Regions from separate parts of the Mesorhizobium sp. M1A.F.Ca.IN.020.04.1.1 genome, predicted to be linked through region 1. Evidence: riboswitches for the same ligand, from Rfam matches in the RefSeq annotation. Region 1 holds a riboswitch; the other holds the start of a gene.
The links. Region 1 has a riboswitch for cobalamin ahead of EOA49_RS11965 (CbtB domain-containing protein). Riboswitches for the same ligand answer to the same signal wherever they lie in the genome.
Positions count from the first base shown of each region.

Region 1 (5,794 bases):
GAGCGCGCTTGCCCGGCCAAGGCTGCCGCCGTGATCAACCGCTGCAATCGCTCCGCTTAGAAGCTTCATGTCGATCCTGATCGCTTTCCTGTCACTCGCCATCGAACGTGCCCTTGGCTACCCGGACTGGCTGTTTAACGCCATCGGTCATCCGGTAACCTGGATCGGCAGGCTGATATCCTTTCTCGATCGCAGGCTCAACCGCGCCACCGATTCCGACGAATTGCGTCGCCGCCGCGGCGTCCAGGCGCTTCTGGTCATCCTGCTGGTGCCGGCGGCCATCGGCCTGACGCTGCATGTCCTGCTCTGGCTGATCTTTCCGTCCGGCCTGGTCATCGCGGCCATCCTCAGCTCCTCGCTTCTGTCGCAGAAGAGCCTCGCCGAGCATGTCGAGGATGTCGCCGATGCGCTGGAGACCGGCGGCCTGACGCTCGGCCGCATCGCCGTTTCGCGCATCGTCGGCCGCGATCCGGACAAGCTCGACAGGGCGGGCGTTGCCCGCGCCGCGATCGAAAGCCTGGCCGAGAATTTCTCCGATGGCATCGTCGCGCCCGCCATATGGACCGGTGTCGGTGGTTTGGCCGGGGGTGCTGCCTACAAGGCCGCCAACACCGCCGATTCCATGATCGGCCACCGCACGCCGAAATACGAGGCCTTCGGCCGGGCGGCCGCTCGCTTCGACGACCTGGTCAACCTGCCGGCATCGCGGCTCACCGGCCTGCTGATTGTGCTGGCGGCCTTCATCGTCAAGGGCGCCGACCCCCGCAACGCCTGGCAGGTCATGCGGCGTGACGCGAAGAAGCACCGTTCGCCCAATGCCGGCTGGCCGGAAGCCGCCATGGCCGGCGCGCTGGGGCTCGCCCTGGCCGGACCGCGCAGTTATGGCGGCGAGGTCGTCGAGGATGCCTTCATGGGCGAAGGCGGCAGGCGCGAGGCCGAAAGCACCGACATAAGGCAGGCGCTGGAACTCTATCGCGTCGCCGACGGGCTGTTGATCGGCCTGTTCGCGATTCTATCGGCGACGGTGATCTACCTGACCATTTTGATCGGCGGCTAAGGCGCCTTAGAATTCAATCCCCTGCTGCGCCTTCACACCGGCCGCGAAATGGTGCTTGGTCAGCCCCATCTCGGTGACGAGATCGGCCGCCTCGACCAGCAGCGGCTTAGCATTGCGGCCGGTGACGACGACATGCAGGCCCTCGCGACGCGCCTTCAGCGCCGCGACCACCTTTTCCAGCTCGAGATAGTCGTAGCGCAGAGCGATGTTGAGCTCGTCGAGGACCACGAGGCTGATCGACGGGTCGGCAATCAGCTCGAGCGCCCTCGCCCAGGCAGCCTCGGCGGCGGCAATGTCGCGCTTCAGGTCCTGCGTCTCCCAGGTGAAGCCCTCGCCCATCGCGTGCCAGACGACGCGATCGCCAAAGGCGGCGAAGGCATCCTTCTCGCCCGTGTGCCATTTGCCCTTGATGAACTGGACGACGCCGACGCGCTTGCCGTAGCCGAGCATCCTCAGCGCCAGGCCGAACGCAGCCGTGGTCTTGCCCTTGCCCGGCCCCGTATTGACGATCAGCAGTCCCTTCTCGATCGTCTTGCCGGCCACCTCGGCATCCTGCACCGCCTTGCGCTTGGCCATCTTGGCTCGATGGCGTTCGGCATCCTTGTCGTCGATGATCGTGTCTTTGATCTCGCCCATGTCACTTCACCTTGAGCGGCAGCCCCGCCACCATCATCAGCACGCTGTCGGCGACAGCCGCGACCTGCTGGTTGAGCCGCCCGGCGGCGTCGCGGAACCGGCGCGCCAGCGCATTGTCCGGCACGATGCCGAGCCCGACTTCGTTAGACACCACAAACCACGGTCCGCGCGGCTGCGAAAGCACATCCGAGAGCCGCCGGCACTCGGCCTCGATATCGTGGTCCGCCAGCATATGATTGCTCAGCCACAATGTCAGGCAATCGATAAGCACCGGCTGGTGATCGGGCAAGGCGTCGATCGCGCCGACCAGGTCGAGCGGCGCATCGACGGTGACCCAGCCTTTGCCGCGGCGCGAGCGATGCAGCGCGATGCGCTCGCGCATCTCCTCGTCATAGGCCTGCGCGGTGGCGATATAGGCCCAAGGCGACGGGCTTGCCGCCACCAGGCACTCGGCATGCGCGCTCTTGCCGGAGCGCGCACCGCCGATGATGAAGGTCAGATGGCCCTCCGCGCGATCAGGCAAAGCTGTCGCGCAGGCTGGTCGATGTACCGGTGAAGCGCCCGCGCACCACACCGACGGCCGCACCGAGCACCAGCCAGAAGACCAGATCGGTGAGGGTCACCGCCACCACGAACTGATGGTGCAGCCCCTCGGGAATCGCCGTCTCGAAGCTGACGGGCTGCGGCGCGCCGACTACGTGCGGAGCGACGATCAGCACGACCGCCAGAATTGCCAAGGGCAGCGACTTGCGAAAGGCGATCAATCCAAGGCCGACCGCGGTTGCGGCCACCGTCGAAATCCACCAGATCTGGCGCGGCAGAAGTTCCGCCGCCGGCATGGCCGGCAGTTCCGGCGGCAGGCCGAGGCCGGGCGCGAGCGTGAAAACCGCAAAACCGGCAAGGCCCCAGAACACGCCCTGGCGCCAGCTGCCGATGCCACCGGCGAATTCCGACACCGCGACCAGGATCAGCGCGAAGCCGATGCCGGTGACGATGTTTGCGACAACGTTGAAGGCGAAGCGCTCGAAGCCGTCGGCCGGAGCCCAGCCCTCGTCCTCGGTCGGAGCCGCCGCTTCCGTCGACGCAGGAGCGGCGCTGCTCATCGCATTGCCCGCCGGTTCGGCCGAGCTCATGGCAGTGCCAGTTCCAGTGTTGGCGGCATGGTAGTGGTGATGACCGCCGCCCGCCTTTTCATAGACTTCCGCTTTGAGGATCAGCGGCACGGTCGCATAGGCCTGCATGCAGGCAAGCGCGATGCCCGCCACGAGCCCTGCGATCGCCGCTACGAACACGACGTTGCGAAACAGATTCATGATATCGGGCCTTCGTCAGTGGCAGGGAAAAGCCATCGAGTGACGATAGTCGTGGGCAGCGTTGTGGACCGCATCGATGTGCGAGAAGCCGACAAAACCGACGACGAAAATGCCGAGCAGCGCGGCGAGAGCCAGCTGCATGATGCGCAACTGCGAGGAGACGGAGGCGCCGAGGGAGACGGAAGCGGTATTCATGTCTTGTCCTTTCGCCCTCCACCCGAGGGCATCGAAGTCAACTTTCCTGTCGCCGGCAGGTCTCCTGGCTCGCGGATTCGCACCCTTCCCCACCTTCCCGAGGACAAACCTCAGTGGTCTATGGAGAGGACTACCGCACACAGTTGCGGGGGCAGCCACGGCTTAGGGCAAAGACTCCACCCTCACCGCATTCCCTCTTGGCTCCAAAAACGGAACCGACGACGCCAGCGACTATAGGCAGAATCGTCGCGACCGGCAAACCAAATTCCGTCACGCCGCAGCGTGATTGCGGCACCGGTTTCGGACTAAGATCCGGCGATCCGCTCGGCGACGAGCTTCTGCAATCGCCACAAATGGCGGTCGTGAATACCGCGCTGTTCGAGGTTCTTCACCGTGTTGTAGAGATAGTCGGCGCCTGAACCCCAGTGGCCGCACGAGGTCGCCAGCCTTTCGACCACCTCGTCTTCGTTGAGTGGGCCGGCATAGGTCGTGCCTTTGCGATTGATGACGAAGGCAAGCGCTCTCAACGCCCCCTTGTCGGTTGCGAGTTGCAGCAGGCGCGGCCGGTAGCTGGTCGGCTTCAGCGTCATCTCGCGGCGAAAAAGCCTGTCCAGCGCCTGCCGGCGGTCACCACCGTTCAGGCGGAAAGCAACGCCCTTGCATTGGCCGCCACGATCCAGCGCCATCATCAGGCCGGGGCTTTGCTTGGTGCCGCGCCAGCGCGTCATCTTCATGCAGAAGGAGCGATGCCAGCCGCGAGCCACGGCGACGCGCTCCTCAAAATGCTCGATTTCCGGTTTCCAGATCAGCGAGCCGTAGCCGAACAGCCAGAGAGGCTCGGTTGCAGGTAGCTCGACCTCGAATGCATCCAGCATGGCTTCATAGTCGCTGTCCACGAGATGCTCGGCATCCGGGTCGGGCCCCGGGTCATCGACCGCGCGAAAACAGCGGGCGACCAGTTCCACGGTCAGCGACATCGTTCTTGCAGGCATACTTTGCAATCCTGGGCAGCCGGCGAAACCGCAGGCGATTACGAAGTGACCTTAAGGGCAGCACCCGGAAGCGACAATGGCCGCGCAATTGACAACGGTCCTGCCCGGGTGTCGGCTGTCATCAGCCAAGGGGAGCCGCTCATGCAGCCAAATCCTAGCGAACACAGCCGCTACAATGGCCTCACCAGCCTCGAGCCGACGTTGCCTGCAAGCGCCTATCGGGAAGCCGACGCTTACCGGCTCGATCTCGAAGCGATCTGGTATCGGAGCTGGCTCATGGTTTGCCGCGAAGCCGATCTCGCGGAACCTCTTGCCTTTCGAACCGCGCGTATCGGCTCGCAGGAGGTCGTCGTGCTGCGCGACGAGGCCGGGAGCTTGCGCGCCTTCCACAACACCTGCCGGCATCGCGGCTCGCAGCTCTGCCTGGAAAGCGAAGGGCGGCTGAAGGCAAGGCTGCTCACCTGCCCCTACCACGCCTGGTCCTATTCGCTGCGCGGCGATCTCGTCCGTGTCCCATCGAAATCGCTGCCCGAAGGCTTCGACAAGGAAAATTATCCGCTCTACCGGGTGGCGCTGTCAGTGTGGCGCGGCTTCGTCTTCATCAATCTCGCAGAGGATCCCGATGGCTCGGGGGAAGCCTCCTTCGACTCCGCCTCCCGCGATCTTTCGAACTGGCCGCTGGAGACGCTCGTCCCCGGGCACCGGCTCACCAAGGTGATGAACTGCAACTGGAAAATCTTCTGGGAGAACTTCAACGAATGCCTGCATTGCCCGGGCGTGCACAAGGACCTGTCGCGGCTGGTGCCGATCTATGGGCGCGGCCTGATGGCGAGGCATGACGATCCGGAATGGGCGCGCTATGCGGATAATGATGCGCCGGAGTTTTCCGGCGGCCTACGCGCCGGCGCCGAGACCTGGTCGCGCGACGGACGCGTCCATGGGCCGGTCTTTGCCGGGCTGACGCCGGCCGAGCGAGCCGCCGGCCAGACCTACGCTACCTCGCTGCCCTCGATGTTCGTCGTCGGCCATGTCGACTATGTCCGCACGGTTCGTCTCGCCCCGCTCGGGCCGGAGCAGACGGAACTCACCGCCGAATGGCTGTTCGCGCCCGATGCCGTGGCACAAACCGATATCGACAACATCGTCGCCTTCGGCGCGCAGGTGCTGGAGGAGGACGCCGCGATCTGCGAGATCAACCAGAAGGGCATGCACTCGATCCGCCACCAGGCCGGCGTGCTGATGCCCGAGGAGTACGATTTGCGCCGCTTCCACGAGTGGGTGCGTGGGCGCTATGCGGCGTTGCAGCCGATCAAAACGACTTCGGCAGATAGCGCCAAGTGAAGAAGCCGCAGAAGGCGGCCAACAGGCCGAGCGTGACGAACACCGAGCCGAGACCGAAGAAGGAGAGCACCACCGAATAGACCAGCGGCGGCGTCAGCTCGGAGAAATCGAGATAGGTTCGGTAGACAGCCGCCATCTGCGCTCGTTCATAGGAACGCACTGAGCGCATGAAGGCTGTCGAGCCCAGCGCGTCGAGCGCAATGGTGAACAAGGCGCCGCCGAGCAGGAAGGCGGCGGTGAGCAGCGGCGCGGCGGCGCCG
Region 1 covers NZ_RZSN01000044.1:28,734-34,527, forward strand. The annotation lists gene cobD (threonine-phosphate decarboxylase CobD) at 1-69, opposite strand, end outside; gene cbiB (adenosylcobinamide-phosphate synthase CbiB) at 68-1,057, shown strand; gene cobO (cob(I)yrinic acid a,c-diamide adenosyltransferase) at 1,064-1,693, opposite strand; gene cobU (bifunctional adenosylcobinamide kinase/adenosylcobinamide-phosphate guanylyltransferase) at 1,695-2,216, opposite strand; gene EOA49_RS11960 (CbtA family protein) at 2,209-3,006, opposite strand; gene EOA49_RS11965 (CbtB domain-containing protein) at 3,022-3,201, opposite strand; cobalamin riboswitch at 3,238-3,436, opposite strand; gene EOA49_RS11970 (gamma-glutamylcyclotransferase) at 3,507-4,193, opposite strand; gene EOA49_RS11975 (aromatic ring-hydroxylating dioxygenase subunit alpha) at 4,335-5,534, shown strand; gene EOA49_RS11980 (MFS transporter) at 5,503-5,794, opposite strand, start outside.

Region 2 (5,794 bases), on a different contig from region 1:
CGGCGAGACGCAAAACGGCGCCATGCTCAGCCTGGACGATCTCTCCGTCACCCTCAACGACGGCACCGGCGTGGTCAAGGAGACGAAGGTCGAGATCAACCCGGGCGAGCGGGTGCTGGTCGCCGGCGAATCCGGCACCGGCAAGTCGACGCTGGTGCGGGCCGTCGCGGGCCTGTGGCCCTGGGGCGGCGGCAGCGTCAATTTCCATGCCGGCAAGCGGCTGTTCATGTTGCCGCAACGCCCCTACATCCCGACCGGCACGCTGCGGCGCGCGGTCGCCTATCCGGCCGCCGCCGACAACTGGACGGTGGACGAGATCGACGCCGCCCTCGACAAGGTCGGCCTCGGCTACCTGCGGGACAGGATCGAGGAAGAGGCGCCGTGGGACCAGACGCTCTCCGGCGGCGAAAAGCAGCGCCTCGCCTTCGCGCGCCTGCTGCTGCACGAGCCAGACATCGTCGTGCTGGACGAGGCGACCTCGGCGCTGGACGAGAAGAGCCAGGACAAGATGATGCAGACGGTGGTCCAGGCATTGCCGAAGGTCACCGTCATCAGCGTCGCCCACCGCGCCGAGCTGGAAGCTTTCCACAGCCGCAAGATCACGCTGGAGCGGCGCGAAGGCGGCGCGAAGCTGGTCAGCGATGTGGAGCTGGCGCCGCGCAGGGGCAAGCGCAACGTGTTCGCGCGGGCGCTGTGGGGGAGCGGGGCGAGAGGAGGGCCGGCGCGCTGAGGGCGGCATCAAGGGCAGGGCGGCAAGAGCGTCCGTTGTGGTGATCGCGCTTCGGCCGGATGGCAACCTTGACGTCACCAGAGGCCCCGGTCTGTAATCGCCGCAGGCCAGGGAGAGGCGACCCCCATGGAAAAGATCATCCTCGACTGCGATCCGGGGCACGACGATGCCATCGCCATCCTGCTTGCGGCCGGCAACCCGAACATCGACCTTCTCGGCATCACCACGGTTTCGGGCAACCACAATGTCGAGAACACCACGCGCAATGCGCTCTCCGTATGCACGGCCTACGGCATAAAGGTGCCGGTGGCGAAAGGCTCGCCCGGCCCGCTGATCATCGACCAGGTGCTGGCCGTCGAGATCCACGGCGAGACCGGGCTCGATGGCCCGGATCTGCCGCCCGCCTCGTTCGAGCTCGACAAGCGCCATGCCGTCGACTTCATCATCGAGACGGTCATGGCGCATGAGCCGAAAACCGTCACGCTGGTGCCGGTCGGGCCCTACACCAACATCGCTCTGGCCGTGCGCAAGGAGCCGCGCATCGTCGAGCGGGTGAAGCGGGTCGTCGCGATGGGCGGAAGTTTCACGCGCGGCAACATCACGCCGGCGGCCGAGTTCAACGTCTATGCCGACCCGGAGGCCGCAGACGTGGTGTTCCGCGCCGCTTGGGACGTCACCATGGTGGGGCTTGACCTCACGCACCAGGCCTTGGCCACCCCCGACCTGCAGGACAGGGTGCGCGCCGTCGGCGGGCCGCTCGCCAAATTCATCCTCGACATCTGGGAATTCATTGCGACCACGCATGGCGGCCTGCTGCAGATAGCCTATCCCGCCGTCCATGACGCCTGCTGCGTGGCGGCGATGATCGACGCAGGCGTCTTCACCACCGAGAAGGCCGATATCCGCGTCGAGCTTGCCGGACGGTGGACCAAGGGCATGACGGTCTGCAATTTCGAGAAGCTGGGCGGCATGCGCCATTTCGGCGGCACGGCGAGCGAGCAGGTCGATTTCCGCCATACCGTGGCGATGAAGCTCGACCATGCGAAATTCTGCGACCTGATCGTCGATGCGCTCGAGCGCCTCACCAGTCAAAAGGCGTGAGGCGCTCCAGGGGCAAGGCCTAGCCGGCCCTCACAGCAGGAACGATTGCCTGTCGCGCAATGTGGCGCTCATGGCGGCGATGCCGGTCTCGATCTCGCGCTTGTTGGCCAGGATCGCATCGCCGGCCGCACCCTCGACCGTCGATCGCAACAGGTCGGCCTGGCCGACCAGCACCGCATCCTTGTCGGCCAGCGCGACGAGCGTTGCGGCTTCGAGCCGGTAGCGCGGGCGCCTTGCCGCCCTGGGCGACTCTCAAGCCTCCAGGCCCGCGCACGCCAGGAAGTGGGAGAGAATTGGCCCGGCGAAGCCGAGACGGCCATTTCGACGAGAGCCCGGCGTCGGCATCAGCAACCGGCACTGGCACGGTGGTGTCCTTGTTCTGTTGCTTTTTAGTTGAAACTAATTTGAAAGTTACCCGTTAGCAGCGCGTAGGCGAGCTCAAACTTGCCCTGCTGTCGACAGCTAAGTTGAAAGGAGAAGTCCTAAGCCTTTTTCAGTGCTTGGCGTTGCCGAGACCGCTTTTCTATCATTCGTCTTTCGAGCGGCCTCCAGCCGCGCCGGTCACCGCCGAGGCCGATGCCTGGCAGGGCGAGAAGTCGCCATCGCTCGGCACGCATTCGCGCGACGAAGGCTTCGCAGACCGCTGTCGAGCGGAACGCTCGATGAGGAGCCACACAAGGTTGGCCTTGGAACAAAGGTCTGGCCATGAAAAAATACCTAGCAGCCGCGCTGGCGATCGCCATCCCGATCGGGCCTGCCTCGGCGCTTGACGTCGGCGTGGGCGGCAAGGTCGGCGGCATCGGCGTGGGCGCCGGATTGGGCGCCGGTTCGCAAGGCGTGTCGGCGGGCGTGGGCGCCAGTGCCGACGGTGTCGGCGGCGCAAACGTCGGCGCATCGACCGGCGGCGGATCGCTCGGCGTCAATGCCGGCGGCAATCTGGGCAGCACCAGCACAGGCGTGTCGACAAGCGTGGGCGCCGCCGCCGCGGGCGACGATCCTTCCGCCGTCAGCGGATCGGCTGCCTCTGCGCAGAACCCGGCCGCGGTGCCGACAGCCCCTGCTTTGGCCAAAAGCGCGACGCAGACCATTGTGCTGCCTCCAGTGCTGAGGCCCTCCAGATCCGCCGGCGGCGACCTCCGGCGGGTCACCAAAGGCTATCGCATCGCGCCGCTGTCACCTCCGAAGGCGATACCCGGCACGCCGGCCGCCGTAGTGCGCGCCTGTCGCGCCGCGATCGCGGCGGCCGCCAAGCCCCTCGGCGCCGTGCGTGTTTACACGGTCAGCGCCGGCCCCTTGCGTCAACGCCGAAGCGGGCTCAACGCGCCGATCGAGGTGCGCATAGACTATGACGGGCGAGGCGGCATCGAAGTGAGGCAGGCGAAAGTCGGCTGTCGCCTAAATGCGAAGGGCGCGGTCACCGCGGTGATTTAGAGGCAAAGGCACAACGGCCGTTGCCATCCTTCCTGCCGGTTGCAACCTCGGCGGTTTGGCAATTCCTCGCCCCCACAAGGTGGACGGGAGAGGTGGCTCGGCGCAGCTGAGACTGAGCGGGGGAGCGCCATATCCGATAACCCTGCCGACCGCAGGCGCGGACCTCAGCCGGCTGCAGACAAGGCGCCCGCGCTTCGGCTAGAGTTCCGCCGGGCGCAAAAAAATCATCGAAGGGGAGCATCGCGATGAACGAAGTCAGGCCGATCGCCGAGATCGCCAGCTATCACGCCCATATCTACTACGGCGGGGAAGCCGAGCGGCAGCATGCCGAATGGCTGCGCCAGCGCATCGCAGAACGGTTCCGCGTGCGCCTGGGCAACTGGCGCGACGAGCCGGTCGGCCCGCACCAGCAAGCCATGTACCAGGTCTCCTTCGCGACCGAGATTTTTGCCACGCTGGTTCCCTGGCTGATGCTGAACCACGGCGGCCTGAGCATCCTCATCCATCCCAACACCACCAACCCCAAGCGCGACCACCTTATCGACCCGATCTGGATCGGCCGGGCACTGCCGGTGAAGGGCGACGTGCTTGGCGAGGAGGACGAGGCAGAGGAATCGCTGGAGGTGAATACCGAGCCGACGCTGGGGGTGTGAGGGGGGCGCGGCGATCTCGTCACGATGGCGTGAGAGGCGGCTGGCCGTCGGAGTTGTTGATTGACTGGCCAACCGCGGTGTGGCGAATTCGCGCCGATGGTTCCCTTCGGGGATCAAAAGGGAACGCGGTGCGGAGAAATCCAAAGCCGTGGCTGCCCCCGCAACTGTAAGCGGCATGCCGTTTTCACGATGCCACTGGCTGCATGGGCCGGGAAGGCGAAAGCGGCGGCAATCCGCGAGCCAGGAGACCTGCCATCATGGACGTCAAAGCAGAACATCGGACGGGGTGATCCGGTGTGCGCGCCTGGCCGGACGGCGGGGCGAGTTCCCTGCGATGACAGGCAACGTCAAAGGCAGAACCATGCTGATCCAACTATCGAAAATGCTGAACAAAACCGCGCCCGACCTGAAGGCCAGGCTGATTACAATCTACGGCGCGCTCGCCATTCTCAACGTCGGGGCGTGGCTGTGGGCTTTCGTCGCCTTCCACGACAAGCCGACATTGCTTGGCGTCGCTCTCGTCATTTATGGCCTCGGCTTGCGCCATGCCGTCGATGCCGACCACATAGCGGCCATCGACAATGTCACGCGCAAGCTGATGCAGAACGGCAAACGGCCGGTCTCCGTCGGTTTCTTTTTCGCACTCGGCCATTCGACGATCGTCGTCATCGTCGCTGCGGCTATCGCGGCGGCAACGTCCCTGCTCGGCCGTTTCCAGACCCTTCAGGAGATTGGCGGCACCATCAGTACCGGCGTTTCCGCACTCTTCCTGCTCGCCATCGCGGCGATGAACATCGTCATCTTCTTCTCGATCTACAGAAGCTATCGGCGGGTGCGGGCCGGTGGGGCGTTTGTCGAGGAGGATCTGGACCTGCTGCTCAACAATCGCGGCTTCCTGGCCCGCGTCTTCCGCCCGATGTTCCGGCTGGTGTCGCGCAGCTGGCACATGTTCCCACTTGGTTTCCTCTTCGGCCTTGGCTTCGACACCGCGACCGAAGTCGCCATGTTCGGCGTGTCCGCGGCACAAGCGGCCAAGGGCGTGCCGTTCGAGGCCATTCTGGTCTTCCCGGTGCTTTTCGCGGCCGGTATGTCACTGGTCGACACGACCGATGGTGTGATGATGCTCGGCGCCTATGAGTGGGCCTTCGTCAAGCCGATCCGCAAACTGTACTACAACATGACGATCACCCTGGTGTCGGTCCTTGTCGCAGTACTGATCGGCGGCATCGAGGCGCTCGGCCTGATCGGTGACAAGTTCGGTCTGTCGGGCGGCTTCTGGAACGGCGTCGGCACGCTCAACGACAATTTCAACAATCTGGGCTTCGCCATTATGGGCATCTTCATCGCCGCCTGGGCGATCTCCTATGTCGTCTACAAGGCCAAGGGGCTGGACGATGTGGAGATCGGATCCGCAGCAAAGAATTCATAAGCCGCCGGCGGCGGCTGGCTGCAGCAGGCCAGCCGCATCTCTCTGCCATCAGACGCCGGCGGGCTGCCAGCCTGCCGCCTTGAATGCCTCGGCATCGGGAAGCCGATGACGGCAAAGGTCGATCGCCGCCCCGTCAGCGGTGCTCGGCTTGACATTCTTGTTCCCGTTCACTGTTGGCAGACAGCGACAGGAGATCGCCGGCCCGTGCGCACGCGCTTCAAGGCATGCTGAGGAGCCGTAGCCCAAGCCTTTGGAAGTGTGACGGAATTCTGCGCTTGGATAAGCCAGGGGTTAAGGCCTGGGATAAGCCCCATAATCCATAAGCCAGAATCCAGAGTCCAAATATCCAGAGTCCAGAACAGAAAAGCTGGCGCTTTTCTGTTCTAAAAAAGCGGGGAAGGGGAAAGCAAAAATGGGAGCAGCGCAAGCCATTCGGCGTACGGCGCTACG
Region 2 covers NZ_RZSN01000058.1:16,253-22,046, forward strand. The annotation lists gene EOA49_RS14250 (ABC transporter ATP-binding protein/permease) at 1-730, shown strand, start outside; gene EOA49_RS14255 (nucleoside hydrolase) at 857-1,831, shown strand; gene EOA49_RS32625 (hypothetical protein) at 1,862-2,005, opposite strand; gene EOA49_RS14260 (hypothetical protein) at 2,537-3,262, shown strand; gene EOA49_RS14265 (DOPA 4,5-dioxygenase family protein) at 3,508-3,915, shown strand; cobalamin riboswitch at 3,996-4,187, shown strand; gene EOA49_RS14270 (HoxN/HupN/NixA family nickel/cobalt transporter) at 4,277-5,344, shown strand.
Region 2: linked by a shared signal. The riboswitch ahead of EOA49_RS14270 (HoxN/HupN/NixA family nickel/cobalt transporter) and the one ahead of EOA49_RS11965 (CbtB domain-containing protein) in region 1 are both predicted to bind cobalamin.